Rhodospirillum rubrum ATCC 11170: one gene and its partner. The protein of the gene in region 1 interacts with the protein of each later gene in a pairwise test. Links are inferred from orthologs where the notes say so. Each region holds a gene or a part of one and is shown in the gene's direction. Other genes may lie near its edges.

What was found.
Region 2: the proteins of hflC (region 1) and ftsH interact in binary tests that used the Escherichia coli proteins (3 or more experiments, as listed by UniProt). The link is inferred for Rhodospirillum rubrum ATCC 11170 from one-to-one orthologs.

Annotation. Positions count from the first base shown.
Region 1 is NC_007643.1:2,549,556-2,564,473, reverse strand. What follows is about bases 5,361-8,360. They hold hflC (protease modulator HflC), read left to right. Parts: upstream 5,361-6,419; coding sequence 6,420-7,301; downstream 7,302-8,360. Other genes in these bases: RRU_RS11400 (DegQ family serine endoprotease), read left to right, coding at 7,655-8,360; hflK (FtsH protease activity modulator HflK), read left to right, coding at 5,361-6,423. Outside these bases: RRU_RS11440 (ribbon-helix-helix domain-containing protein), read right to left, coding at 17-277; RRU_RS11435 (TfoX/Sxy family protein), read right to left, coding at 450-815; RRU_RS11430 (fumarate hydratase), read right to left, coding at 890-2,506; RRU_RS11425 (SspB family protein), read right to left, coding at 2,758-3,291; RRU_RS11415 (Mrp/NBP35 family ATP-binding protein), read right to left, coding at 3,853-5,001; more of hflK, read left to right, coding at 5,200-5,360; more of RRU_RS11400, read left to right, coding at 8,361-9,181; RRU_RS11395 (DNA polymerase III subunit chi), read left to right, coding at 9,283-9,765; RRU_RS11390 (hypothetical protein), read left to right, coding at 9,897-11,603; tsaA (tRNA (N6-threonylcarbamoyladenosine(37)-N6)-methyltransferase TrmO), read left to right, coding at 11,700-12,191; ribB (3,4-dihydroxy-2-butanone-4-phosphate synthase), read right to left, coding at 12,353-12,997; RRU_RS11375 ((2Fe-2S)-binding protein), read left to right, coding at 13,489-13,701; bfr (bacterioferritin), read left to right, coding at 13,867-14,346; RRU_RS11365 (MaoC family dehydratase), read right to left, coding at 14,569-14,918.
Region 2 is NC_007643.1:1,276,333-1,291,218, forward strand. Bases 10,901-13,868 are described here. They hold ftsH (ATP-dependent zinc metalloprotease FtsH), read left to right. Parts: upstream 10,901-11,407; coding sequence 11,408-13,330; downstream 13,331-13,868. Other genes in these bases: tilS (tRNA lysidine(34) synthetase TilS), read left to right, coding at 10,901-11,268; folP (dihydropteroate synthase), read left to right, coding at 13,335-13,868. In the rest of the region: RRU_RS05665 (TIGR00282 family metallophosphoesterase), read left to right, coding at 1-109; RRU_RS05670 (YebC/PmpR family DNA-binding transcriptional regulator), read left to right, coding at 383-1,132; crossover junction endodeoxyribonuclease RuvC, read left to right, coding at 1,129-1,638; Holliday junction branch migration protein RuvA, read left to right, coding at 1,635-2,273; Holliday junction branch migration DNA helicase RuvB, read left to right, coding at 2,277-3,329; RRU_RS05690 (tol-pal system-associated acyl-CoA thioesterase), read left to right, coding at 3,326-3,775; protein TolQ, read left to right, coding at 3,813-4,724; protein TolR, read left to right, coding at 4,752-5,252; RRU_RS05705 (cell envelope integrity protein TolA), read left to right, coding at 5,269-6,294; Tol-Pal system beta propeller repeat protein TolB, read left to right, coding at 6,640-7,971; peptidoglycan-associated lipoprotein Pal, read left to right, coding at 8,124-8,609; tol-pal system protein YbgF, read left to right, coding at 9,027-9,866; more of tilS, read left to right, coding at 9,880-10,900; more of folP, read left to right, coding at 13,869-14,525; glmM (phosphoglucosamine mutase), read left to right, coding at 14,678-14,886. UniProt on the Escherichia coli protein: Acts as a processive, ATP-dependent zinc metallopeptidase for both cytoplasmic and membrane proteins. Plays a role in the quality control of integral membrane proteins.

The DNA of each region.
Region 1 (14,918 bases):
TATCGGCCCGGGTCCGTCAGCCAACGCGGCGCCGGCTTTCCTTATAGGATGGCGCCTCCCGATAGGCTTCAAGCACCTTGATGCGGATGGCGCTGGAGAGATTCCCGCTGCGGCCGGCGTCGATTTCGGTCACCATGTCATTGACCGATTGTCCACGGGCCTTGGCGAGATCCTTGAGGGCGTCCCAAAAGGGCTCCTCCAGCGAGACGCTGGTGCGGTGTCCGGCGATGGTGACCGACCGTTTGCGCACAGTTGGATCGAAAGCGACCTGGTCCATTGTCTTTGTTTCTCCGTGATCTCTGCATGTCCCTGGGCATGCCGGGGGACCCCTGTCTGTCCGACACCGAAGCAGATCAAGTGTCCGCATGGGGTGCTTTCCGTCTTCCAAGAACGGATGAGCACCCGAAAGGTTGCAGGGCGCGCTGATGGCGCAGGAGCGGAGAAGGGGGTCAGCGATGGGCCGGGACGCGGGCGCGTTTGGCCGCTTCCCAGGCGGCGCGTCCCCATTGGGCCAGGGTATCCCCGTCATCGAGAACGAAGGGCGGGACGACGCGGAACTTCTGTCCGCCCGCCGGCAGGCCGCCGGAAAAGAACTCCGACTCGCGCCCGCTGGTCGCCTCCCAGCGATCGTAATCCTCGCGGTTGATCGGGTCGGTGCGGAAATGCAGACGCCCGCCCGAGACCAGGGCGAACAGAACCCCATCGAGATAAAGACCGGTGGCATCGGTCATATCGCGCGATTCCACCTGTCCCAGGGCCGCCCGCATCACCGGCAGCAGGGCCCGCACATAGCGGCCGCGTTCTTTGTCATCCATGCTTGGTCCGGCTCCCGCTTCGCTCCACCGCCTCCTCCCTCTCGAACCGGGGGAGGAGACGCGCAATCGCAGTCTCAAAGCTGCTGGAAGAAGTCGTTGCCCTTGTCATCGACGATGATGAAGGCCGGAAAATCCTCGACCTCGATGCGCCAGATGGCTTCCATGCCCAGTTCCGGGTATTCCAGAACCTCGACCTTGCGGATGCTGTTGAGGGCCAGTTGGGCGGCGGCGCCGCCGATCGAGCCCAGATAGAACCCGCCGTGCTTCTTGCAGGCCTCGGTCACCGCCTTGGAACGGTTGCCCTTGGCGATCATCACCATCGAGCCGCCGTTCTCTTGGAATAGATCGACATAGGCGTCCATGCGGCCGGCGGTGGTCGGGCCAAAGGAGCCCGAGGCGTAATTGGCCGGGGTCTTGGCCGGGCCGGCGTAATAGACCGCGCCGTTCTTGAAGTACTCGGGCAGGCCCTCGCCGCGATCCAGCCGTTCCTTGAGCTTGGCGTGGGCGATGTCGCGGGCGACGATCATCGGCCCCGACAGCGAGACCCGGGTCTTGATCGGATAGCCGCTGAGCGTCGCGCGGATTTCCGCCATCGGCCGCGACAGGTCGATCTTGACCACCTCGGCCGACAGCTTCTCGGTGCGCACGTCGGGCAGGTAATGGGCGGGATTGGTTTCAAGCTGTTCGAGGAACAGCCCTTCGGCGGTGATCTTGCCCAGCATCTGGCGGTCGGCCGAGCAGGAGACGCCGATGCCCACCGGGCAGCTCGCGCCGTGGCGGGGCAGGCGGACAACGCGCACGTCGTGGCAGAAATACTTGCCGCCGAACTGGGCGCCGATGCCCATGGCCCGGGTCATCGCCAGAACCTCGGCCTCGAGCGCCAGATCGCGGAAGGCGTGGCCATCCTTGCCCCCGGTGGTCGGCAGGCCATCGAGATACTTGGCGCTGGCCAGTTTCACCGCCTTCAGGCAGGCCTCGGCGCTGGTGCCGCCGATGGCGATCGACAGGTGATAGGGCGGGCAGGCGGCGGTGCCCAGCGTGCGCACCTGGGCGTCAAGGAAGCGGGCGAGGCTCTCGGGATTGAGCAGGGCCTTGGTCTGCTGGTAAAGGAAGACCTTATTGGCCGAGCCGCCGCCTTTGGCCATGAAGAGGAATTTATAGGCGTCGCCCGGCGTGGCGTAGAGGTCGATCTGGGCGGGCAGGTTGTTGCCGGTATTGACCTCGTCGAAAACCGACAGCGCCGCCATCTGCGAATAGCGCAGGTTCAGGGTCTGATAGGTCCGGGCCACGCCTTCCGACAGGGCGAGGGCGTCGTCGTCGCCCGAAAACACCCGCTGGCCCTTCTTGCCCTGAATGATCGCCGTGCCGGTGTCCTGGCACATCGGCAAGACCATGCCGGCCGAGATATTGGCGTTTTTCAGCAGTTCCAGGGCGACGAAGCGGTCGTTGGCCGAAGCCTCGGGATCGTCCATGATGGCGCGCAGCTGGGAAAGATGGGCCGGGCGCAGCAGATGGGCGATGTCGCGGAAGGCCTCTTGCGCCAGACGGGTCAGGGCCTCGGGGGCGACGACCAGCATCTCCTCGCCGCGGAACCGCTCCACCGAAACCAACCCCTCCGTCCCTTCGAGAGCGCGGTAGAGGGTTTTATCCTCCGCCAAGGGAAAGACGTCCGCGAAAGCGCGATCGATCATGATCCTGGTATCCCCCGATACATCGGTCATTTCAACAGCCGTCCCCCGGGCGAGGGGGGCTTATGGTCATGGGCCTTGGATGGGCCTTGGTGGGTGGGGCGGGACGTTCGCCATGCCCCACCCCTTATTCATGGGCGTGGTGGTCGCCGGTCATCTTGATGGGGCGCCCCCGCCCGGCCGGCGAAGGGGGCGTCACACTCGCGGGAGGGGGAGCCGACAGGGCGGGTCGGACTCCCGATCGCCTGGGGCTGTCAGGGCTTCTTGCGAAAGGTGTCAAGGGTGACGACGTTGTCCTTGGCGCCGTCGCGGACATCATCTTGATCGTCGATGGGCGGGGCGGCGCGCCCGGGCCCGTCGGTCTCGATGCCGTCGTCGTCCTCGTCCTCGTCCTCTTCGTCGTCTTCCTCGTCGTCGTCTTGCTCCAGGGCCCCCTGGAACTGCAGGCCGAAGGTGGCATGGGGATCGGCGAAGGCGGTGACGGCCTCGAAGGGAATGGTCAGCAGTTCACGAATTCCGCCAAAGGACAAGCTGACGGAAAACAGATCGTCGTCGACCGCCAGATCCCAGAACTGGTTTTGCAAGACGATGGTCATGGCATCGGGATGCTGACTTCTCAGCCGCGGCGAGAGCACGACACCCGGATGACTGGTATGGAAGGTTATGTAGAAATGGTGGGCTCCGGGCAGACCTTGGCGCTCGGTAACCTTGAGCGCCTCGCGCAGAACGCCGCGCAAGGCCTGCTCCACCATACGATCATAGGCGAAATGTTCGATTCGTTCGTCCACGTGCGTTCCCTGAATCCGTGCTGTCTGCGGGCCAATTCGCAGTCGTATGTCTAGCATAAACCCTCCGGCGCCATTGACAACGCCCGAGCACGCATATTTCCAGATGTTTCGCGCATAGCTCGCCTGTCAAGCCGGGCGAGGCGGCGCCGTTCAAACAAAAGGCGGCCTGTCGGGCCGCCTTGTAGGGAAGTGGGGGGGCTTCTGTTGCCCGGTGCCCCCCCGAACCGCGCTTACGGGTGTTTAGGCCGCAGCGGCAAGTTCAACGTTGTCGTTGGCACTTGTCAGAGTTGGCCCGATAACGGTGGATACCATGCCGAACACAACCTTTATCTTTACCACGCGTGTCGATCCTATTTCGCCCCCAGGAACCCGGTCTCCGGCGCTGAGGCCGGAGACTTGGGCGAATGGTGGAGGCGCCGGGTACCGCCCCCGGGTCCACAACGCTTATTCCATAAAGGGTTTAGCGTCATAGCCGGACAAGCCGGCACCCCCAATATAGGGGGGATCGTCGCCGATGCAAAGCCCCCGAAATCGGAAACGCCCGCCCTGGTGATTCGGGGGTCATTGAGACCCGACGTTTGGCGCGGCCGGCGCGGCGCTTTCCAGGCTGGTCCAGACCGCCCGGGCGATGGCCTTATAGGCGAGGGCGTGATCACCCTCGGGGTCGGAAAGCGTGATCGGCATACCCTCGTCGGAGCCGCTGCGGATGCGGATGTCGAGCGGTAGTTCGCCCAGGAACGGTACGCCAAGCTCTTGGGCCGTGCGCCGCGCCCCGCCGTGGCTGAAGACATCCTCGCGGTGGCCGCAGTTCGTGCACAGGTGATAGCTCATGTTCTCGATCAGCCCGAGCACCGGCACATCGACCCGGCGGAACATCGCCAGACCGCGCTTCGCATCAAGCAGGGCGATATCTTGGGGGGTGGAGACGATCACCGCCCCCGATAAGGCGACGCGCTGGCACATGGTGAGTTGGGTATCGCCGGTGCCCGGTGGCATATCGACCACCATCACGTCCTGCGTGCCCCAGTCGACATCGCGCAGCAACTGTTCAAGCGCCCCCATCACCATCGGTCCGCGCCAGATGATCGGATCGTCTTCGGCGATCATGAAGCCGATCGACATCATCGACAGCCCATGATTGGTCACCGGCATCACCTTTTTGCCGTTGGCCACCGGCTTGACCGAGGCGACGCCCAACATGCGCGGGATCGACGGGCCATAGATGTCGGCGTCAAACAGCGCCACTTTCAGGCCAAGCGCCGTCAGCCCCAGGGCCAGATTGACCGCGGTCGTGGATTTTCCCACCCCGCCCTTGCCCGAGGCCACGGCGATGATGTGGCGCACCCCGGGCAACTCGATGCGGGCCTGCGACGTGGCGTGGCCATGGCCCCCGGCGCCCGGCTGCGGCTTTTTCTCCGCCTGGGGCGGACGTTGTTGGGCGTTCTCCGCCTGGGGCGGACGCTGGGCGGTCAAGATGACGGTGGCCCGGGTCACGCCGGCCAGGGCGCGTAGCGCATCTTCGGCCTGGCGCGAAAGCGGTTCGAGCGAGGGGCCAAGGGCGGCGGGCACGGCCAGCGAGACGCTGACCAGACCGCCGGGCTGGATGGCGACGCCGTCGATCCAGCCCAGGGAAACCACGTCGTGGTCGGCCCCGGGCGGAACGATCCGCGTGAGGGCGCCAAGAACATCGTCCCGGGTTACGCTTGCCATTTGTTGAAACCCCTTCGCGTTGGACCGATATGGAAGACGCCGCCGTCGGGCGTGGAGTGCAGGGGGAACGACAGGGGCTTGGGTCGCGACCTTTGCCCCAATGCGTCGGCTGCCCTATAACTCTGGATCCGGTGTGGTCATTGTCGACGGCGGCGGTATGGTGTTTCGAAGCTTTAAACGCGAAAGGGACTTCGTTCAATGGGATGGAACCAGCAGGGAGGCGGCCCCTGGGGCGGCGGCGGGGGCGGCGGCGGCGGACCCTGGGGTAGTGGCGGGCGCGGCGGCAACGGCCGGGGCTTTGGCGGCGGTTCGGGCGGCCAACCCCCCGATCTGGAAGAAATGCTGCGGCGGAGCCAAGAGCGCTTTCGCAAGATGGTGCCCGGCGGCAATTTGGGCAACAAGGGGATCGGCCTAGTCGCGATCCTGGCCTTGGCCGTCTGGTTGCTGACCGGGTTCTACCGGGTGGGCACCGACGAGCAGGGCGTGGTCATGCGCTTTGGCGAATTCACCCACACCACCCCGCCCGGGTTGCATTACCATCTGCCTTATCCCATCGAGGCGGTGATCCTTCCCAAGGTGACGGTTGAAAACCGCATCGAGCTTGGCTTCCGCGGCATCGGTGAGAACGCCCGGGGCCGGACCCCCTCCCGCGACGTGCTGGAGGAAAGCCTGATGCTGACCGGTGACGAGAACATCATCGATATCGATTTCTCGGTCATCTGGGTGATCAAGGACGCCGGCGCCTTCCTGTTCAATCTTCGCGACCCCGAAGGCACGGTCAACCGCGCCGCCGAAAGCGCCATGCGCGAGGTGATCGGCCAGACGCCGATCCAGGTGGCTTTGACCGAAGGTCGTCAGCAGATCGAGGACCGGACCAAGGAACTGCTGCAGGCGATGATGGACGAATACAACGCCGGCATCACCATCCGCCGCGTCCAGTTGCTGAAAGTCGATCCGCCGGCCCAGGTCGTCGATGCCTTCAACGATGTCCAGCGCTCGCGCGCCGATCGCGAACGCCTGCGCAACGAGGCCGAAGCCTATCGCAACTCGGTGATCCCCGAGGCTCGCGGCCAGGCCGAGCAGTTGCTCCAGCAGGCGGAAGCCTATCGCGAGGAGATCGTCAACCGAGCCCAGGGCGACGTGGCCCGCTTTAATTCCGTGCTCGAAGGCTATCGCCTCAACCGCGACGTCACCACCCAGCGCATCTACCTGGAAACCATGGAGGAGGTTCTGCGCAACGTGAACAAGGTGATCATCGACAAGAACGGTCAGGGTGTCGTGCCCTACCTGCCCTTGCCTGAAGTGCGCGCCCGCCAGGGTGGCGCCGCCGCGATCGCCCCCTCGGGCCTGTCCGGGGCGCCCCTGCGGCCGATGTCCCAGCCGATTCCGGGGCTTCCCGCCGCGCAGGGAGGCGGCCGATGAGAAAGTCCCTGGTGGCTCTTGGCGTCGTCGCCGTCCTCGCGGTGATCGGACTCTATTCGTCGCTTTTCATCGTCAACCAGACCCAGCAGGCGCTGGTCTTCCAGTTCGGTGAGTATGTTCGCACCGTTCAGGACCCTGGCCTGAAGTTCAAAGTGCCGTTCATTCAGAACACGGTGCTTTACGACAAGCGCGTGCTGGCCCTTGATCCGCCGGCCGAACAGCTGATCCTCGCCGATCAGAAGCGTTTGGTCGCCGATACCTTCATGCGCTATCGCATCGCCGATCCCTTGCGCTTCTATCAGGCGGTCAACAACGAGGCCCAGGCCGCCTCGCGGCTGTCTGATATCGTCATCTCGGCGCTGCGCCGGGTTCTGGGCAACACCACCCTGGCCACGCTGCTGTCCAAGGAGCGGACCCAGATCATGGTCGATATCCGCAATGCGGTGGATCATGAGGCCAAGAACCTGGGCATCGCCGTGACCGACGTGCGCATCCGTCGGGCCGATTTGCCCGAGGAAACCAGCCAGTCGATCTTTGATCGCATGCGCTCGGAGCGCGAACGCGAAGCCCGCGAATTCCGCGCCCAGGGTCAGGAACTGGCCCAGCAGATCCGGGCCCGGGCCGATCGCGAAAAGACCGTGCTGGTGGCCGAGGCCCAGAACCGCTCGCAGGTGTTGCGCGGCGAGGGCGACGGCATGGCGGTGAAGATCTACGCCGAGTCCTTTGGCGCCGATCCGCAGTTCTTCTCGTTCTACCGGTCGATGGAAGCCTATCGCAAGGCGCTATCCGATAGCAGCACCACCATGGTGTTGTCGCCCGACAGCGATTTCTTCCGCTACTTCGGCACCCAGGGCGGAACGGCCCCGGCGCCGCGCTGACCGGCCTGACGGGCTGCACGCGAAACGATCAGACGACGGCGGTTCGAACCAGGGTTCGGGCCGCCGTTGGCGTCTTCGGCCGGAAAAAGACCGGTATCGCCAAGCCATGAAATTGTCCCTTTCGACACTTTGGCTTGCGAATTTCCGCCACCTTTGGCGCTCAGCCTCGCCTGCGTACAAAGACGAGGGGAGGTGCCCGTCACCGGTTGATCGCCGCCCGTGCCCTGCCCAGATTTCCCCCGGGTCCGTCAATCCGGGAACCCCGTTCTCGATAGCTGTCCGAGCGCCGCCGCCGCTTTAGGGTGATGGCGGCCGCGCCGAAAGGCTCCATGGGTCAAGAAGGAGTTCAACCCGTGTTTCAATCCGTGCTTGATCGCACCGCTTCCAACGGAGCCGGGTCCGCGGGCCGCCTGCGCCGCGCCCTGGCGCCGGCCCTGGTCGCCTTCTCCCTGGCCATCGCGCCGTTCTCCGCCCAGGCCCGCGAGATCCCCGAAAGCTTCGCCGATCTCGCCGAGGGTTTGTTGCCCGCGGTGGTCAACATCTCCACCACCCAGACCATCGATGCCGATCGTGGTCCGGAAATGCCCCAGTTCCCGCCGGGGTCGCCCTTCGAGGAGTTCTTCAAGGATTTCTTCGAACGCCATGGCGGGCCGGGCGGCGGCGTCCAGCCCAAGACCCCGCGCCGGGCGACCTCGCTGGGCTCGGGCTTCATCGTCGACGCCGCGGGCTATATCGTCACCAACAACCACGTCATCCAGGATGCCGACGAGATCACGGTGATCTTGCATGACGATACGGCGATCAAGGCCGAGCTGGTCGGCAAGGACGAAAAGACCGACGTCGCCCTGCTGCGCATCAAGACCGACAAGCCGCTGACCGCCGTGCCCTGGGGCAATTCGGAAGCCGCCCGGGTGGGTGATTGGGTGATGGCGATCGGCAATCCCTTCGGCCTCGGCGGCACGGTGACCGCCGGCATCATCAGCGCCAAGACCCGCGATATCAACGCCGGACCCTATGACAGCTTCATCCAGACCGATGCGGCGATCAATAAGGGCAATTCCGGTGGGCCGCTGTTCAACATGCATGGCGAGGTGATCGGCATCAATACGGCGATCTTCAGCCCCTCGGGCGGGTCGATCGGCATCGGTTTCTCGGTGCCCTCCAACCTTGCCCATCAGGTGATCGACGATATCAAGAAGTTCGGCCGTACCCGTCGCGGCTGGATTGGCGTGCGCATCCAGTCGGTGACCGACGAGATCGCCGAGGGCCTGGGTCTTGAAAAATCCGCCGGCGCCCTGATCGCCGCCGTTACCCCCGGTGGGCCTGCGGCCGCCGCCGGTCTCAAGGTCGGCGATGTCATCGTGTCGTTCGATGGCCGTCCGGTCCCCGATATGCGGACCCTGCCGCGGATCGTCGCCGAAACCGAAATCGGCAAGGACGCCGCCATCGGTGTCTGGCGCGAGGGCAAGCGCCAGGACCTGAAGATGAAGGTCGGTGAACTGGAGGTGGCCGAGGACGAGGGGTTGCTGAACGAACCCGAAACCAGCGGCGTCACCGATTCCCAGGGCGGCACCGCCGTCGCCACCATCGGCCTGACGGTGACCAAGCTCGATGACCGCCTGCGCAGCCAGTTCGGCTTCGATGCCGCCTCGGAAGGCGTGGTGGTGACCGATGTCACCAATGAAAGCGACGCCCAGGAAAAGGGTCTGGAGCCCGGGACGCTGATCGTCAAGATCAACCAGACCGAGGTCGCCTCGCCCGAAGACGTGGTCAAGGCGGTGGCCAAGGCCAAGGACGAGGGACGCAAGACCGTTCTTCTGCTGGTCGAGCTGCGCGGAACCCGGACCTTCATTCCGGTCAAAATGGCCGACAAGAAGTAGTCTTTCGCCGCCTTTCCCGGAGAACGGGCGCCGGTTCCCCCACCAGGGAGCCGGCGCTTTTTTGTTCCCGTTCGGGCGATCGCCTGGGATAAACTGCGGCGATGAGCCGCTTTGATTTCTATCATTTACAACGATCGACCCTGGAAGACGCCTTGCCCCGGCTGTTGGCGCGAGTGCGCAAGGGGGACCAGCGCGCGGTGGTCATGGCCGGTTCGCCAGAACGGGTCGATGGCCTGAACAGCCTGCTGTGGACCTTCGACGCCGGATCATGGCTTCCCCATGGGACGGCCCGCGACGGCGACGGGGCCGACCAGCCGGTCTGGCTGACCATCGACGAGGAAAATCCCAATGGCGCCGAGGTTCTGGTTCTGACCGACGGGGTCTGGCCTAGCGATCCCGCCCGCTTCGCCCGGATTTTGCTGCTGTTTGACGGCGGCGACGACTCGGCGGTGGCGCGGGCGCGCGGCCACTGGAAGGCGATGCGCGAAAACGGCCACGAATTGCACTACTGGCAGCAGGATGAGCGCGGGGGCTGGGAAGAAAAGGCCCGGGCCGCCGCCGATCCGGGACCGTCTAAAAGCTAAAGACCAAAGGCCGGAGCGATTGTACGAAAGGGCGGACCGCCTATATCTTTTTTCAGTTTCGCGCTTCTCCATCCGGCTTATGGAAAGCGTGATAAAGCCGGAAGGAGCCCGGCCAAGCAGGGGATAAGGGCGTGCCGAAGTACGAAGTCCAGACCCATCGGGATAAGCGCTGGCTAACCCGCGACCTTTATGATTTCGAGACTCAGGCCATCGTCGCGGCTAAGAAGATCTATGCGACCTCGCAGGCCGATGGGGTGAGAGTGGTTCTTGACCGGCTGACGCCGGAAGGGCTGCACCGAGAGAAAATCATCTTCGAGGAAATGCGCAGCCAGCCGAAGGACAAACCGGTCCGCATTACCCCGATCGAGGATGGGGCGCGCTGCGCATCGGTTGCCGAGGTCTATGCTCTGGAAAGCCGGATGACGATCGGCCGGCTGCTCAAGAGCTATCTGGAACAGCAAATCCTGCTGCCCAGCGAGCTTCTGCATTGTTCGCGCCCGCTTACCCGCTTCCAGGAGGCCGACGGTCAGTTGATGCCCTCGGCCGTCGATCGCATCGTCGGCATGCAATGCCGGATCGATCCGAGCCTGAACGCCAAGGTCCGGCGCGACGAGATCTATGACTGGATCGCCGAAATCGGCCGGCGCGCCCGGCGCAGCGAGGGCGAAAAGCTGCTTTGGCCGCTGAGCCTCGACGATTTCCACAAGGTGGTGGCGACGGTGGCGAAATGCGCCTTCGTTCACGAGGAACAGGTGGCGCTGCTTTGCCATGTGATCGCCCGGGAAACCGGCAAGGAGCGCAGTTTCCTCGGTAAGCTGGAAGTGCTTCTGGGCTGCGTCTCGGAAGATCTGACCCTTGAGGTTCTGCGCATCCTCGATGGCTTCATCGCCGATGCCCTGGCGGTCAGTCAGGTCGTTCAGGAGATTCTGGGCGTTCGGCCCAATCTGGCCAATGCCTTGATCGCCCTTCTCGATTTTATCGACGGCAAGGCCGGGACGGCGGCGACGCGCGAACCCGAGACGGCGAAGGTCCTGCGCCGGCTGTTCGCCGAGGGCAAATTGCCCGACGGCCTGACCGTGTTGCTTGACCGCGTCACCCGCGAGTTGGGGGGGCGCCAGCCGCTGACCCGCAACGATCCCGACCGCGAGGAGGCGGCCTTTCTCGCCTTGCTCGACCGCCTGGTCAAGCCCGAGGGGGTGGCCGGCGGCACGGCGGTGGCGGCGGCCCTGACCCGGCGCTATGGCCTGCGGCTGGAGCAGGGCGGGCTGATCGGCTGGAAGCTGTCGGTGCTTGGCGTGTCGCGTCTGCTTGGCGAGAACGCCCGGCGCATGCAGTACCTCTGCGAGGTCGCCGGCGCGGCCGAGGGGGCCAATGCGCTGACCGTCGTCGCCGAAGAGGTGGTCGAGGTGGTCAAGCCGGCCGCCGATATCCATCATTTCGTCGCCCCCGATCTGGCGACGCCCGAAAAGCTGCGGATCCTCACCGGTCTGCAACGGGCCCTCGGCACCTCGTCCCTGCCCGAGGTGTTGCGCACCCGGGTGGTCGGCCGGTTGGACGATCTGCTGGCCCGTTATCTGGTCGATGCCGCCGTCGTCGAAAAGCTTGACGCCCCGGGCGATTCCTTGCGGCTGAGGGCGGTCCGGCTGGTGAAATTCTGCGGCTCGGGGCTGCTGTTGGAGGGCAAGGCCCTGGCCATCGCCCGTTCGCGCGTGCTCCATCACCTGCGGCAGCCGAATTTCGTCGAGGATTTCACCCAGGATTTCTCCGATCCGGGCGAACGCGAAGCCCGTCTGCGTGATTTCTATCGCATGCTGGCCGAGGCCGGCTTCCGCATCTGATAGCCAAGCACATCGTCATCGCGCTCTGGTTCAGATCGCTCGGGATTTGCTAAAACGGTTCGCCCCGCTTTTCCCCGGCCTCGAATGGAGCAGACCATGGACGACAGACGCGAGGGCGAAATCGCCCTCGATTTCGATCCCGTCACCCGTAAGGACGCCTCGGTCGCCTTTATCGGCCATATCCAAACGCCCTGGACCTCGCGCGATGAGGCGCCGCGCAATGTGATCGAGGCCCGCGAGCGCTCGACCGAGCCGGCGCGCATCACCCTTGACCCGGCTTTCGCCCCCGGCCTCGCCGGGCTGGCCGGCCACAGCCATGTCGTGGTGCTGTATTGGATGGACAAGGCGCGGCGCGATCTGATCGTGCAGTGTCCGCGCCATTCGGAAGGGCCGCGCGGCGTGTTCTCGTTGCGCTCGCCCCTGCGCCCCAATCCGGTGGCCCTGGCGGCGGTGCCCTTGCTGTCGGTCGATATCGCCGCCGGCGTGCTGACCGTCGGCCCGCTCGATTGCCTGAACGGCACGCCGCTGATCGACATCAAACCCTATTACGTCTCGACCGACTGCCATCCCACCGCTTGCAGCCCCTAAAGCCAATTCCGCGCGCTCTGAACCAGGGCGCGGCGTTGATTTGCTTGACTATCAAGGTCCTAGAGCGGTGAGCGTGAAATCTAGTCCCCGCTCACCGCTCTAGGAAAACCGGCGGCGGCGCCGCTTGGCGACAAGCCCCGCCCGGTGCCGCCGCAAAAGGATCAGCGGGCGCCGACGGCGACCAGATCCTCGATGCTGACGATGGGCAGGCCATGGGCTTGGCCATAGCCGATCAGGGTCGGCAGGCGGGCCATGGTGCCATCGGGGTTCATCACCTCGCACAGCACCCCGGCCGGGCGCAGCCCCGCCAACCTCATCAGGGCGATGGTCGCCTCGGTATGGCCCCGGCGCGCGCTCAGGCCATCGGCATGGGCGCGCAAGGGGAAGACGTGGCCGGGGCGGGCCAGATCATCGGCGGTGCTGGCGGGATCGATGGCGGCGCGGATGGTGGTGACCCGATCGGCGGCCGAGACCCCGGTGGTCACGCCCTCGCGCGCCTCGATCGAGACGGTAAAGCCGGTGCCGTTGCGCGAGGTGTTGTGGGCGACCATCGGCGGCAAAGCCAGACGATCAAGGTCGGGGTCGGTCAGGATCAGGCAAACGATGCCCGAGCCATCGCGGATCATCCGGCTCATCTGTTCGGCTGTCAGGGTTTCGGCGGCGAAAATAAGGTCTCCCTCGTTTTCGCGGTCCTCATCGTCAACGACGATGACCCCCTGGCCCTGGCGCAGGCTGTCAACGGCGCGGGAAACCCGCTCCTGGGCGGTGCCGGGAAGAGAGAGGGGATTGGCAAAGATCTGATTCATGGTTCTCACCTTTAAGACTGGGCGAGCCTGAATCAGGGCGGCAGAGGACTTCCCCGGGCGGCGGACAGGAGTCCGCCTTCCAGGGTGTGAGCAAAGCGCCATCCCCCGACCAAGCGGGAACGCCGCGGGCGGGGGAGGGGGATGTCACCTCGTTCTCTTCCATCCGGACTATACCGTCGGCTCCGGCTTCGCACCGGATCTGCTGGACCCCTTCACCACCGGCAAAGGGCGCTCGCGGGCTGTCCCCCCCGTGAAAGGGAAGGATTACCGCCGGTCGGGAGTTTCACCCTGCCCTGAGAACAAGCATCTATGGCGCCGACCTTTTAGAGGGGCCGACGGACCGCAGGGTCGACCCGGGCGCGATCGATGTCAAGCCCAAGCCGAAGACGCGCTTTGATCGAAAAAATGAGAACGATAATGCGATTGACTTGCAAATATGGAGTCGCTAGGTTTTGAGTGGTTTTAATCTGGAACCGGCGGGAGACTTCTCCATGTATGTTTGCATTTGCAACGCCTTGACCGACCGTCACGTGCGCGAGGATGTGCAGGGCGGGGCCCGCTCCGCCGGCGCGGTGTTCGCCCGCCGCGGCGTCCGTCCGGTCTGCGGCAAATGCGGCGATTGCATGCGAGCCCTGGTCCGTGAAACCCGCGAGACCTCGTCATCATCCGCCGATGTCGGCGCCTTGCTGATGGCGGCGGAATAATCCCCCTCGCGCGCCATAAACGCCGCCCTCCCTTAAACCCTTCGCTCCGCTTGCCTATATGTCCCCTAGACCCGGGGGATGCGATCCATGCGTCCCTTACGGATAACCGGCGCGCGGGCTGCGGCCCCCTCGTGATGCCCCGTGCGCCCAAAGGGGACGACATCGATGAAGGGTGATCCCGCGATCATCAAACGCCTGAACGGCGTTTTGAAAAACGAACTCACCGCGATCAACCAGTATTTCCTGCATGCCCGCATGCTGCAGAACTGGGGGCTTACCCGGCTTGGCAAGCGCGAATTCAAGGAATCCATCGAAGAGATGGAGCATGCCGACAAGCTGATCAAACGGGTGTTGTTCCTGGAAGGCCTGCCCAATCTGCAAGACCTGGGCAAGCTGCGCATCGGCGAAACCGTGCGCGAGGTGCTGGAAAACGATCTGGCCTTGGAACTGGCGGCGCGCGACACCCTGGTCGAGGGCGTGGCCGAGGCCGAAGCGGCCCAGGATTTCGTCTCCCGCCAAATTCTCGATGAGATCCTCGAAGATACCGAAGAACACATCGACTATCTGGAAACCGAGATCGGCCTGATCGATCAGGTTGGCCCGCAGAACTACATCCAATCGCAGATCGACGCCGGCGAAAGCTGAAAAAAAACGCCCAGACCGGCGCCCTCCGGTCCAACAGAAGTCCGCCAGCCCCCCCCTTGTCGGGCAGGGCTGGCGGAAGCTTGGAGTAGTGAAGCGGGGAGCAGATCTCATGCCCGCCGTTCTAGAGTTTGTCAGGGAAAAGTGGGCACCGCTTTTCCCGAAAAGACAAACTCAAACAAAGGGATCCAGGGTCTGTCCGCTTCAGCATCAAGCGGACAGACCCTAAGGCCGGCGGAAGACCACCACCTTGGCCGTCGAGCGCTGGACCACCTCGCCGCGCTGGTTGAGGGTGTCGCTTTGGCAGGTGACGATGGCGCGGTCGGGGCGGGACTTCGACGGGGTGATGGCCAGCACGGTGGTTTCAACGTGAAGCTCATCGCCCGGTCGCGTCGGATTGGGCCAGCTAAGCTCGGTCCCGGCGCCGATGATGCCCTGGGCCAGCGGCAGGCCGCTGGTGACAAGCAGGCGCATGGTGATGGCGGCGGTGTGCCAGCCGCTGGCCGCCAGACCGCCAAACAGGCTGTGGCGCGCCGCCTCCTCGTCGAGATGAAAGGGTTGGGGGTCGAATTCGC
Region 2 (14,886 bases), 1.3 Mb from region 1 along the record:
GGTTTGCGGGGTTTTCGTCCAGACCGATGATCGCAGCGGTTTGGCCCTGCGCTGCGAGCCGGTCCGCCTGGGCGGCGATCTCGCCCCGGCGATGCCGATCGCGCGCTAGAATCTTGATATCGAAGCAAATCATCGTCGCACTCGGGGCCGGAGCGCCCGGGATTTTCTCCCGGCCGGCCCGCTAAGGCCCAGCCCCGGCAGGGGAACCCCTTGTGGCGGGGTTCCTTTTCCTGGGAAGTCCTGCCATAGTGCGCCGCCTCCACCACGGAAAACCGGCGCGGACGATCGCCAAGCCCCGCGCGGCTTGGGCGGCTCCTGTCCAAGGACCGCACCCTGTGGGTGGATGAGGCCCCGCAACCCACGAGATATAGAGCGATCGACGATGGCCGGTCATTCCCAATTCAAGAACATCATGCACCGCAAAGGCGGTCAGGATGCCAAGCGCGCCCAGCTTTTCACCAAACTGGCCCGTGAAATCACCGTTTCGGCCAAGCTCGGATCACCCGATCCGAACGCCAATCCGCGGCTGCGCGCCGCTATTCTCGCCGCCCGCGCCCAGTCGCTGCCCAAGGATAATATCCAGCGGGCGATCGACAAGGCGACCAGCGGCGGCGATGCGGCCAACCTCGAGGAACTGCGCTACGAGGGCTATGGTCCGGGCAATGTGGCGGTCATCGTCGAATGCCTGACCGACAACCGCAACCGCACCGCCTCGGAAGTGCGGACCGCCTTCAGCAAGAACGGCGGCACCATGGGCGAAAGCGGCTCGGTGGCCTTCAACTTCGAGCGTGTCGGCCTGATCCATTATCCGCTGAAGGCCGGGGCGGCCGACGCCGTGCTTGATGCCGGCATCGAGGCCGGGGCCGACGACGTGCAGTCGAGCGAGGATGGCCACGACATCACCTGCCGGCCCGATGATCTCAACGCCGTCTCCAAGGCCCTGGAAGCGGCCCTGGGCGATCCGGAGTTCGCCCGCCTTGACTGGAAGCCGCTGGTTCAGGTGCCCGTTGACGCCGATACCGTGCCGGCGCTGATGAAATTCCTCGACATCCTCGATGACTGCGACGATGTGCAAAGGGTCGCGGCCAATTACGAGATCGACGACGCGATCATGGAGAAACTGGGGGCATGAGACTCCTGGGGCTGGATCCCGGTCTGCGGATTACCGGCTGGGGGGTGATCGAGGTGACGGGCAACCGCATCGGCCATGTGGCCGATGGGGTGGTGCGGTCCGACGATCGCCTGTCCCTGGCCGCCCGGCTGGCCCAGCTCCATGGCGGGATCGTCGCCGTGCTCAAAGCCTATGAGCCGGTGGAGGCCGCCGTCGAGGAAACCTTCGTCAACCGCAATCCGGCCTCGACCCTCAAGCTTGGTCAGGCGCGCGGCGCGGTGATGCTGGCGCCGGCCCTGGCCGGCCTCGTCGTGGCCGAATACCAGCCAAGTGTCGTCAAGAAGGCGGTGGTCGGTACCGGCGGAGCGGCCAAGGATCAGGTGGGGATGATGATCCGCACCCTGTTGCCCGGCGCCACCTTGGAAACCGCTGATGCCGCCGATGCCTTGGCCATCGCCATCTGTCATGCCCATTACCGGGCGGGGGCGCTGTCCCTGGCCCTGGCCCGCGCCGGAGGGGGGCGATGATCGCCAAGCTCAAGGGACTGGTCGATTCGGTGGCCGAGGATCACGCGGTGATCGATGTCGGCGGCGTCGGCTATCTGGTGTTCTGTCCGGCGCGGGTGCTAACCCGCCTGCCGTCACCCGGCCAAGCGGTGGCCCTGGTCGTTGAAACCCAGGTGCGCGAGGATCACATCTCGCTTTTCGGCTTCCTGGAAACCGCCGAGCGCGACTGGTTCCGTTTGCTCTCGACCGTGCAGGGGGTGGGATCGAAGGTGGCGTTGTCGGTGCTCTCGGTGCTCTCGGCCGGGCAGATTTCCCAGGCGATCGCCGCCGGCGACAAGGCTGCCCTCGGCCGGGCGCCCGGGGTCGGCCCCAAGCTGGCGGCGCGCATCGCCAGCGAGTTGAAGGACAAGGCCGTCGCCCTGGGCGGAATGCCGGCCCCGCCGCCGCGCGGCGCCGGCACCGATGCCGCCGGCGAGGGGCCGCCGGGCGGGCCGACGGGGGATGTCCTTGGCGACGCGGTCTCGGCCCTGGTCAATCTTGGCTATGGGCGGAGCGAGGCGGTGGGGGCGGCCAGCCGGGCCGCCGGCTTGGGGGCGACCACCGTGCAAGGGGTGATCGGTCTGGCCCTGCGCGATCTCGGCCGGGGAGGGGCATAATCCATGGCCGGGCACGAGGAGGAAGATGAGCGCCTGATCTCGGGGCGCCGCCGCGAGGGCGAGGTCGATGCGGCCCTGCGCCCGCAGTCGCTGGCCGATTTCGTCGGTCAGCGCCAGACCCGTGAAAACCTGGGCGTTTTCGTTCAGGCCGCCCGGGCGCGCGGCGAGGCGATGGATCACGTGCTGTTCCATGGTCCGCCGGGCCTGGGGAAAACCACGCTCGCCCAGATCGTGGCGCGCGAGCTTGGCGTGGGGTTTCGCGGCACCAGTGGGCCGATGATCGTCAAGGCCGGCGACCTCGCGGCGATCTTGACCAATCTCGAGCCGCGCGATGTGCTGTTCATCGACGAAATCCACCGCCTTAATCCCGCCATAGAGGAAGTTTTGTATCCGGCGATGGAGGACTTCCAGTTGGACCTCATCATCGGTGAGGGGCCGGCGGCGCGGAGCGTGCGGATCGACCTGCCGCCCTTCACCCTGGTTGGGGCGACGACCCGGTCGGGCCTCCTGACAACGCCGCTGCGCGACCGCTTTGGCATTCCGCTGCGACTCGACTTCTATGAAACCGATGAATTGGTCCAGATCGTGACCCGGGGTTCCCGGCTTCTTGGCATGGCTTTGACCGACGAGGGCGCCCGCGAAGTGGCGCGACGATCGCGGGGCACGCCGCGGGTGGCCGGTCGGCTGCTGCGCCGGGTGCGCGATTTCGCCGCCGTCGCCGGGCGTTCGCCCGTTGACGCCTTCATCGCCGATGCCGCGCTCAACCGCCTGGAGGTGGACGGGCGCGGGCTTGATGCCATGGACCGGCGCTATCTGTCGCGCATGGCCGACCATTATGGCGGCGGGCCGGTCGGGGTCGATACCCTGGCCGCCGCCCTGGCCGAGGAACGCGATACGGTGGAAGACGTGATCGAGCCCTATTTGATCCAGCAGGGCTTCATCAAGCGGACGCCGCGCGGCCGGATGCTGACGGCGATCGCCTGGACCCATCTTGGGCTGACACCGCCGGCCGAGACGCCGCCGGTTCAGCCCGACCTGTGGTCCGACGCCCCATGACCCAGTCCTTGACGCCGACCAGCGGCCTCTGGCGCCAGGGGTGCCACTTGTTGCCCGTGCGCGTGCATTGGGAAAACACCGATGCCGGGGGTATCGTCTACCACGCCGAATACCTGAAGTTCGCCGAGCGGGCGCGCACCGAGATGCTGCGACTGGCCGGAATTCACCAGGGATCGATGCTGGCGGGCGAGGGGGTGGGCTTCGCCGTGGCGAAGCTGTCGATCGACTACAAGCGTCCGGCCAAGCTGGACGACGCCCTGGTGGTGGAAACCACGCTCGATGCCGTTGGCGGCGCCGTGCTCGATCTCACCCAGACTATCCGCCGCGAGGGTGATCCTCTGGCGATCTTGAAGGTGCGCGTGGCCTGTCTGTCGCTGAAGGCCGGCGTTCCCATCCGCATTCCCGCCATCATGCGGGAGAAACTTGTACCAGGAAACGGCGACTGACCACACGGACACGGGGTTGATTATGGACTACCTCTCCATGGACGCGATAACCCAGCTGACCGGCCAGATGGCCAGCCACTTGGGCATCGCCGGGCTCGATCATCTTGGCCAGACGGCCTCCCGCTTGGGGCTGATGCTGGAGCGGGGCCTTGACGTCCAGTCCAGTCCGCCCCTGCCCGCGGCCGCGCCGTCTGTGCCCGTGGCCAGCGAAATTCTGCCCAATGCCAGCGGCGTCGGCGCCGCCGCGCCCGGGGCGACGATGGGCGAGAAGCCGTCGCTGTCGGCTTGGTCGATGTTCTGGCAGGCCGATATCATCGTCAAGATGGTGATGCTGAGCCTGGTCGGCGCCAGCATCTGGTCGTGGACCATCGTTTTCGAAAAGATCGTTCGCTTACGCGATCTCAACAAGAAAGCCGAGCAGTTCGAAGAGAAATTCTGGTCGGGCGGCTCGCTTGAAGACCTGTTCGACCGCATCGGCCAGCGGCCGCGCGATCCGATGACCGCGGTGTTCGTGGCCGCCATGCGCGAATGGCGTCACAGCGCCCAGCGCCGCAACGGCGCCGCTGGTGCGCGCGCCATGCTGGCCCAGCGCGTCGAGCGGGTGATGGGCATCACCCAGAACCGCGAGCTGGAAACCCTGGAACGCCGGCTGGGCTTCCTGGCCTCGACCGGCGCCGTCGCGCCCTTCGTCGGGCTGTTTGGCACGGTCTGGGGCATCATGAACAGCTTCCACGCCATCGGTATGTCCAATGACACCAGTCTGGCGACGGTGGCCCCCGGTATCGCCGAGGCGCTGTTCGCCACGGCTTTGGGACTGGTCGCCGCCATCCCGGCGGTGATCGCCTATAACAAGCTTTCCGCCGATATCGACCGCTATGCCGGCCGCCTGGAGGCGTTCTCCGGGGAATTCGGGGCGATCCTCGGCCGTCAGCTCGACGAGCGCGAGTAATCGGGCGCCGATCAGGAGAACGATGAGATGGGTGCCTCGGTCCAACCCCGACGCGGCGGTCGCCGCAAGCGCAGTCACCAGATGAGCGACATCAACGTCACCCCGATGGTCGACGTGATGCTGGTCTTGCTGATTATCTTCATGGTGACGGCGCCTTTGCTCACCACCGGGGTCAAGGTCGACCTGCCGCGCACCAGCGCGCCCTCGCTTGACCAGGACAATCAGTCGCTGACCGTTTCGGTCGGCGCCGATGGCACCTTGTATGTTCAAGACAAGGTGACCGACGAAAGCGAACTGATGGCGCGGATGCAGGCGATCACCGGGGTCAATCCCGAAGCCCGCATCTATGTGCGCGGCGACGCCGGGATCAACTATGGCCGGGTGATGGAGGTGATGGGCATCCTGCGCTCCGCCGGTTACACCAAGGTCGCCCTGGTAACCCAACCGGGCGCCCCGGGAGCGGCTCAGGCCAAGCCGGCCGCCACCGCTCCGGCGGCCAAGGCGCCGGCCGCCAAGCCCAAGAATTAGCACGGGACAGCCGGCCTTGCCCCCGATAAAACGCGGTTTCCTCTATTCGCTCGGCTTCCATCTGCTGGTGGTGCTGCTGCTGCTGGTTGGGGTGCCCCATATTCGTAAGGACGTCACGCCGACCGAGCAGGTGACCATCGTCGAGTTGGTCGAAGTCAGCGACGAAACCACCTCGTTGCCCGATCAGCCCGCCGAAAAGGCCAAGCCGGTGCCCAAGCCCAAGGCCGCTCCGCCGCCGCCGGCGGCGGCCAAGGCCGTGGAAAAGCCCGTCGAGCCCAAACCCGAACCCAAGCCCGAGCCCAAGCCGGTGGTGCCGCCGCCCGAACCCGAGCCGCCGCCGCCCCCCGAGCCCGAGCCCGAGGAGGTTCCGCCGCCGCCCGAACCCGAGCCGACTCCCGAACCGATCAAGGAACAGCCCAAGCCCAAGCCCGAGCCGCCTAAGCCCGAGCCGCCCAAGCCCGTTCCCCCCAAGGTCGTTCCTCCCAAGGTCGAGCCCAAGCCGGCCGAGAAGAAGGCCGAGACCAAACCGGTGGAAAAGAAGGCCGAGAAGAAGCCCGAGAAGAAGAAGGACGACTTCGACTCGTTGCTTTCGGCGGTCAATCAGCTTGAAAAGAAGGTCGAGAAGCCGGGCAAGGGCAAACAGGCCGACGCGGCGTCGACCGAGGAGGAGGCGACTCCCCAGCCCCAGGCGGCGCGGCCGACCAATCAGGGCGGGCGGATTTCCAACACGCTGACGATGAGCGAGATCGACTCGATCCGCTATCACGTCGAGCAGCGCTGGAACTATAACCAGGGGGGACGCGGGGTCGAGGGCATGAGCGTCGATGTCCAAGTCAGCATCAATCCCGATGGTTCGGTCGCCCGGGCCAAGGCCTTGCGCGATCCGGCCTTCGCCGGCGACGCGGTCTATAAGGCCCTGGCCGATAGCGCCGAGCGGGCGGTGATGCGCGCCAGCCCGTTGCCGGTGCCGCGCGACAAGTTCGATATGTTCGCCGACGGCTTCACGCTGCGCTTCGCTCCGACCGGCATCAACTTCAATTGAGGCCGGTCTCCCGCGCCGACCGGCGCGGGGGCCTTGGCGATGCCATGATTTTGGGTGACCATGGCCTCGTTGACCTGCGGGGCCATCGGCCTATCTTCTAAGCGATCGGCTTGGGGATCGGCCGCCGCGCCGCAAAAACGGCTCTATCGGGGCGTAACCGTCGGATCGGGGGCGAGCGGACGGAACCCGGGACCTCTCTCGGGTGTTTCCAGGCGGCCCCGCCCGGGGCCGCTTTGCCGGTGCGGTTATGGACCGGTCGACGCGAGAGAGAAACGAGGGCGCGCGCTCCCCTGGCGCGCGTTCATGACGGAATTCACGGCAGAAAAAGGCGAGGGGTTTCCTCCTATGACGCGATTGGCGAAAGGCAAATGGCGCTCGACTCTGGGCGCCATGATGGCATTGGCGGTTATGGTCGCGGCCATTCCACAGGCCAGGGCCGAACTGGTGATCGACATCACGCGCGGCGTGCGCGAACCGATGCCCATCGCCATTCCGGTTTTCGGTGGGACGGACGCCCAGTCCAGCGCCATGGGGCGCGATGTGGTGGGCGTGGTGTCCAATGATCTGCAGGGATCGGGATTGTTCCGGGTGCTCGATCCGGCCGCCTATATCCAATCCCTGCCCAATCTGGCGGTGCAGCCCCAGTTCGCCGACTGGCGGGCGATCAACGCCCAGGCCCTGGTTCAGGGCGAGGTTCAGCCCCAGGGCGATGGCCGTCTGCGCGTGGCCTTCCGCTTGTGGGACGTGTTCAGCGGCCAGCAGGTCGTCGGCCGCGCCTTCTTGACCCAGGGCGATAACTGGCGCCGGGTGTCCCATATCATCGCCGACGAGATCTACAAGGCGATCACCGGGGAAGAGGGCTATTTCGATACCCGCGTCGTCTATGTCGCCGAGACCGGCCCCAAGACCAACCGGGTCAAGAAGCTGGCGATCATGGATCAGGACGGCGCCAATCAGCGCAATCTGACCAATGGCGAGTCCATGGTGCTGACCCCGCGCTTCAGCCCGACCGCCCAGGAAATCACCTACCTCAGCTATTACAACAGCGTCCCCCGGGTCTATCTGTTCAACATCGAGACCGGCCGCCGCGAATTGCTGGGCGATTTCCCCGGCATGACCTTCGCCCCGCGCTTCTCGCCCGATGGCAATAAGGTCATCATGTCGATGGCCCTCGACGGCAATACCGAAATCTACGAGATGGATCTGCGCACCCGGCGCTCGAGCCGGCTGACCAACCATCCGTCGATCGATACCTCGCCGTCCTATGCGCCCGATGGCCGGCAGATCACTTTCAACTCCGATCGCGGCGGCGCCCAGCAGATCTATGTGATGAATGCCGACGGATCGGGGGTGCAAAGGATCAGTTTCGGCGATGGCCGCTATGCAACGCCGGTATGGTCGCCACGCGGTGACCTCATTGCCTTTACCAAGCTGAAGGGCGGAAGGTTCTTTATTGGGGCCATGCGGCCCGATGGAAGCGGCGAAAAGATCCTGACCGAGGGATTTCTGGTTGAAGGTCCGACCTGGGCACCCAACGGCAGGGTGTTGATGTTCTTTCGTCAAGACCCCAATGGCAGAACGACGCTACACAGCATCGACGTAACCGGTTATAATGAGCGCCAGATTTCCACGCCGACGGAGGCCTCTGACCCAGCATGGTCGCCCCTTCTGCCATGACGTAAAGGAAGGGGCCTTGTCTTCCCGTGCGATATCCCTCACAAACGGTCCTCAGAATATAAACTGCAGGTCCGGTGTGTCTTTACGGTATGAACCCATGCCGGCCGGATGCATCGATCCCGCCGGATGCCCTTAGCTTGGGAGTGATTTGAATGATGAAGTTCGGTTTCCTTGGTGCCGTGGCCGCTACCATGCTGCTCGCCGCCTGTTCGTCTACCCCTGACACGGGCGCCGGTGGCGCCGGTGCCGGTGGCGCGTCGTCCTCCACCTCCGGCCCGACCGCCGGTTCCGTCGCCGAGTTCCAGCAGGTCGTCGGTGACCGCGTGTTCTTCGGCTACGACCAGTACAACCTGGCCCCCGACGCCCGCGCCACCCTGCAGCGTCAGGCCCAGTGGCTGAACCAGTACGGCAACTTCTCGTTGACCGTCGAAGGTCATGCCGACGAGCGCGGCACCCGCGAGTACAACTTGGCCCTCGGCGAGCGTCGCGCCAATTCCGTGCGCGAGTTCCTGATCAGCCAGGGTGTCAGCGCCAACCGTCTGCGTGTCGTCTCCTACGGCAAGGAACGCCCGGTTTGCACCGAGACCGCCGAGAGCTGCTATGCTCGCAACCGTCGCGGCGTGTCGGTTCCGCAGTGATTGGTTGATCGGCGGGCGGCCGGCCCCTCATAAGGCCAGCCGCCGGCCCTGATCCGGTCAGGGGGGACTCCGGGAAACCGGAGGCCTTCAAAGGCATCAAGGGAGGCGTCGTCTTCCGCTGTCACCGTCAAAAGGGGCGTGATGGCCGGAAGCGACGCCTTTCGCCTGTCTGGTTGAGCTCGCCTGCCGAGCGCCTTATTTGTGCTGGGGTGTTGTTCTAGATCTGTGCGGGTGAACCTTGGTCCGCGCATAGATCTAGAGCAAATCCCCAGCGACGCGGAGCGGATTGCTTAGGATTCGCTTTAAGCCCCGCAGCCATGAAGGGGGCTCGGGTCCCTTCGGCTCAAGGCCCTGGTTTTGGTCATTGTTCCGCGCGTGCCCGTCGCGTGGCGGACCTGGAAGAATTGAGGAGGTGGCATGTCATCCCTTGCCCTACGTAGTCCCGCCCTGGCTCTGGCCCTGACCCTGGGCGGCCTGTTGCTGTGCGGTCCGGTTCAGGCCCAGCAGGCCAATTCCGCCAATGACATGGTGGGCCGCATGCAGTACCGCATCTCGGAACTTGAACGTCTGGTTCAGGATCTGACGGGCAAGGTCGAGCAGTCGCTCTATGAGAACCGCCAGCTTCAGACCAAGCTCGAGAACGCCCAGAGCGATATCGATTTCCGCCTGAACGCCTTGGAATCGGCCGGGCCGGCGGCGGCCGCGCCGGCCAATTCGGTGCCCTCGAGCGCCCGGCCGACGGCCTCGGCCGGCGCCGGCAAGCAGGGCACTCCGGCCCCGGCCGAAGGGGTTTTGGGCTTCCCCGGCAAGACCGCCCCGGCCCAGGGCGCGGCGAGCGCCGCGCGTCCGGCCGCCGCCGGCGCCTTGCCCGCCGGATCGGAGAACGATCAGTACAATTACGCCTTTTCGCTGCTGCGCAACGCCGATTACCCGGCGGCCGAACAGGCCTTCAAGGCCTTTCTCGACCAGCATCCCAAGGGCAGCCTCGCCGGCAACGCCCAATATTGGCTGGGCGAGACCTATTATGTGCGCGGCGATTACGAACAGGCCGCCGTCGCCTTCATGGGCGGCTATCAAAGCCACCCTGACAGCAGCAAGGGCCCCGATAATCTGCTGAAGCTGGGACTGGCCATGGCCAATCTCGGCAAGTCCAAGGAAGCCTGCGCGGCGTTCGGCCGCCTCGAGTCGCAATACCCCAAGGCCGCCGACGCCATCAAGCGCCGGGCCAAGGAAGGCATGTCCAAGCTCGGCTGCTAAGCGGGCCGAGGCCATGGCGCCCCGTGGGCTGGTCGACGCGAACGGGGTCATCGACGCCGAGGCTTTCGCCGCCCGCATGGCCGCCCTTGGTCCCTTCGAGCCCGAGCCGGCGATCGCCGTCGGGGTTTCGGGCGGCGTTGACAGCCTGACCCTTCTCGCCTTCGCCGCCCGCTGGGCGGCCGAGCGGGGAGGGCGCTGTACGGCGGTTTGCTTCGACCACGGGTTACGCGCCGCCTCGGCCGGCGAGGCGCGGCTGGTCGAAACGACGGCGCGCAGCCTGGGCGCCGAGGCGGTGGTGCTGCGCTGGGCCGGGCCCCCTCCCTCCTCGGGGGTTCAGGAAGCCGCCCGCCGCGCCCGGCTTGACGGCTTGCTGGGCTGGTGCGCCGGCGCCGGGGTTCTGCATCTTCTTCTGGCCCATCACCGCGATGATCAGGCCGAAACCGTGCTCCAGCGCCTGGGGCGCGGCAGCGGCGCCGACGGATTGGCGGCGATGGCCGCCCTGTCGTCGCGGGGCGAGGCGCGGATCCTGCGCCCGTTTCTAGAGGTGCCGCGCGCGGCGATCGAAGCCAGCGCCCGCCGGATCGGGCTGGTTTGGGCCGAAGACCCCAGCAACCACGACCCCCATTACGACCGCGCCCGTTTGCGCGCCGCCGCCGCTCCGCTTGACCAAGCGGGGTTGAGCGCCAAGGCCCTGGCGGCGAGCGCGGCGCGGCTGGGCGATGATCGCGCCTTTTGGGCCCGCCACCTGTCGGCGCTGCTCGCCGGCGCCACCCGCGCGTGTGGCGAGGGCTGGCTGGTTCTCGACCGCGACGCCCTGGCGGCAAGCGATCCCTGGGCCGCCGCCCGCGCCCTCGCCTGGGCCGCCGGCGCCATCGCCGGCAGCGAACGCGCCGCCGATCCCCGGCCGATCGCCGCCTTGCTGGCGACCCCGCCCGCTCCCGGTCAGGTCCACGCGCTGGCGGGCTGTTTGTGGCAAAGCAAACCGCGCGGCGCCCTGGTGCTGTGTCGCGAATGCCGGGGGCTCGATCGCCGCCGCTGGGCGGTGCCGCCGGGCGAAAGCCTGCTGTGGGATGGCCGCTGGCTTTGCCGGGCCGGACGGGGAGGGCTGGCGGTCTCGGCCCTGGGGGCAGCGGGCTGGCAGAAGCTGGCGCCGGCCCTGGCCGGGGACCGCCAAGGCCTGCCGCCACCTATCGCCCTGCCGGCCCTGCCGATTTTTTATGGCGAGTCGGCGGAGGAGAGGGCGGACGTTTTCGCGGTTCCGTCTCTAGGCCTTTGGGGGTATGGTTACAATCCGGGGTCGGCTTTTCGGGGCGAAATGCCCTTTAGCGTCGATATCACCTATCATCCCTTTCTACCGCTCGTTCCCCTCGGCCTGCGGGTCGGTGCCGGCGGCGGCTTGTAAGAGGGGTCCCCTGGAAAATGGCGGCTTGAGGGATGGTTGACCCACCCTTACATTAGCCGCCACGGGGTCTTGTTGGACCTACGGCTGATCATCGGCGCAGCGCCGCCAAGGCGCTTCGCGGCTCGAAAGGGTGAAGGACTTGAACCTCAGCAGAAACCTGCTCCTGTGGATCATCATCGCCGTACTTCTGGTGGTGCTGTTCAATCTGTTCCAGACGTCGGCGCCGCGTGGACCGCAGACCACGGTTCCCTATTCGGATTTCCTGTCGAGCGTCGATGCCCGGGAAGTTCGTGACGTCGTCATCAAGGGCGATTCGATCAGCGGCCACACCACCGATGGCCGCGCCTTCACCACCTATGCTCCCCGCGACGCGGACATGGTCAGCCATCTGCGCGACAGCGGCGTGCAGATCTCGGCCGTGCCGGCCGAGGACAATGTTCCGACCTTCTGGAGCATCCTGATTTCCTGGTTCCCGTTCCTGCTGCTGATCGGCGTGTGGATCTTCTTCATGCGCCAGATGCAGTCCGGCGGCGGCAAGGCCATGGGCTTTGGCAAATCGCGGGCCAAGCTGCTGACCGAGAAGACCGGCCGCGTCACCTTCGACGACGTGGCGGGCATCGACGAGGCCAAGCAGGAACTGGAAGAAGTGGTGGAATTCCTGCGCGATCCGCAGAAGTTCCAGCGCCTGGGCGGCAAGATTCCCAAGGGCGTGCTGCTTGTCGGCCCCCCGGGTACGGGTAAGACGCTGCTGGCCCGCGCCATCGCCGGCGAAGCCAATGTGCCGTTCTTCACCATCTCGGGCTCGGATTTCGTTGAAATGTTCGTCGGTGTCGGCGCCAGCCGTGTCCGCGACATGTTCGAGCAGGGCAAGAAGAACGCGCCTTGCCTGATCTTCATCGACGAAATCGACGCCGTCGGTCGCCATCGCGGCGCCGGTCTTGGCGGCGGCAACGACGAACGCGAGCAGACCCTGAACCAGCTGCTGGTCGAGATGGACGGCTTCGAGGCGAACGAGGGGGTGATCCTGATCGCCGCCACCAACCGCCCCGACGTGTTGGATCCGGCCTTGCTGCGTCCGGGCCGCTTCGACCGTCAGGTTACCGTCTCCAACCCCGATATCATGGGGCGCGAGAAGATCCTGAAGGTCCATATGCGCAAGACGCCGCTCGGCCCGGATGTCGACGCCAAGGTCATCGCCCGTGGCACCCCCGGATTCTCGGGCGCCGATCTGTCCAACCTTGTCAACGAAGCCGCCCTGCTCGCCGCCCGCAAGGGCAAGCGCGTGGTGACCATGGCCGAGTTCGAGGAGGCCAAGGACAAGGTGCTGATGGGCGCCGAGCGCCGCTCGATGGTGATGACCGAGGACGAGAAGGAAAAGACCGCCTATCACGAGGCCGGCCATGCCCTGATCGCCATCCACCAGGAAGGCCACGATCCGCTGCACAAGGTGACGATCATCCCGCGTGGCCGCGCCCTGGGCGTGACCATGTCCCTGCCCGAACGCGATCGCTACGGCTATTCGCTGAAGGAACTGAAGGCCCGCATCGCCATGGCCTTCGGCGGCCGCGTCGCCGAGGAAATGATCTATGGCACCGAGAACGTCACCACCGGCGCCTCCAACGACATCATGCAGGCGACCGATCTCGCCCGCCGGATGGTCACCGAGTTCGGCTTCTCGGAAAAGCTGGGGCCCTTGCGCTATACCGATAACCAGGAAGAGGTTTTCCTTGGCCATTCGGTGACCCAGCACAAGAACCTGTCCGACGAGACCGCCCGCATGATCGACGAGGAGGTTCGCCGCTTCGTCGAGCAGGGCGAGGCCCGGGCCCGCGAAATCCTGGGCAAGTACAAGGACGAGCTGGAAATCATCACCCGCGGCTTGCTGGAATACGAGACGCTGTCGGGCGATGAGGTCAATAAGCTGCTGCGCGGCGAGGATCTCAACCGCGCCGAACAGCCCGCGCCGCCCCGGGACCGCTCGGGCCGTCGGGCCTCGGTTCCCACCAGCGGGCCGGCGGCGGGCGGTGTCGGCGGCGATCCGGAACCCCAGCCGGGTGCCTGACGTGATGCTTGACCACACCAGCGGACCGGGGTCTGATTCCCCGGTCCCGACCATCGGAAGCCCCGCTTTACCGCGGGGCTTCTTCCATGCGGAGGGGGCGTCGCCGGCCGGGCGGCTTTACCTCCAGCCCGTCGGCCTGCTTGATGGCCAAGCCGCCGCCCAAGCCGTGGTCGAAGGCTTGGCCCTGCCCTTGGCCGGGCGCGCCGACCACGCTTTTTGTCTGATCGCCGCCCTGTTGCGCGGCGCGGCCGGGGACGTGATCTTGCGCTGTCTGGTCAGCCCGGCGGCCCTGCGCCAATGGGCGGCAAGCGAGGGCGCCGGCATCGCCGCCGAGGTCGAAGCGGTATTGGCCCGCCTGTCCGCCCCGCGTCCGCCCTTCGCCGGCCTGCCCTTGGGCCGGGGGAACGCCCTGGTCATGGGCATTCTGAACGTCACCCCCGACAGCTTTTCCGATGGCGGCGACCATGTCGGCTTCGACGCCGCTTTGGCCGGGGGGCAGGCGATGCTGGCGGCGGGGGCGGCCATCCTTGATGTCGGCGGCGAAAGCACCCGCCCCGGCGCCGCTCCCGTCGATCCCCAAGACGAGATCGCCCGGGTGGTTCCGGTGATCCGCGCCTTCGCCGAACGCGGCGCGGTGGTCTCGGTCGATACCCGCAACGCTTCGACCATGGAGGCGGCGCTGGCCGCCGGGGCGCGCATCGTCAATGACGTCACCGCCCTGACCGGCGATGAGCGGGCGCTGGGCGTGGTGGCGCGCGCGCGCGCTCCGGTGATTTTGATGCATATCCGCGGCGAGCCGCGCACCATGCAAAGCGATCCATCCTATGCCAGCGCCCCGCTGGACGTGGTCGACTGGCTGGCCGAACGGCTGGCGTGCTGCCGGGCCGCCGGGATGGACGACGGTGATCTGTGCGTCGATCCGGGGATCGGCTTTGGCAAGACCGTCGATCATAATCTGGAAGTGCTGGAAGCCACGACCTTGTTGCACGGCCTGGGGGTTGGCGTTTTGATCGGCGCCAGCCGCAAAAGCTTCATCGGCCGCGTCGCCGATGTCGGGACGCCCAAGGCCCGCCTGCCCGGATCGTTGGCCGCCGCCCTGGCCGCCGCCCGCCGCGGCGCCGATATCGTCCGCGTTCACGACGTGGGCGAAACCGTTCAGGCGCTGCGCGTCGCCGCGGCGATCGAGAGCGCCTAGAGCGGCTTGCGTGACCCAAATTTAACGCACGCCGCTCTCAGCGGTATTAGGCTCCCTTTGACCCGATGGGCGGTGACCAAGGGGGGCGAAGACCAAAGACGACCACGAAAGCGGACCCCCGGGTTCGCCCCTCAGTCAGGAGTAGCCAGACAATGGCCAAGCGGACGCTGTTCGGAACCGATGGGGTGCGGGGAACCGCCAATAGGGAGCCGATGACCGCCGATACGGCGCTGCGCATCGGCATGGCGGCCGGTCACCTGCTGCGCAACGGCGATCATCGCCACACCGTGGTGATCGGCAAGGATACCCGGCTGTCGGGCTATATGCTGGAACCGGCCCTGGCCGCCGGGTTCATCAGCGT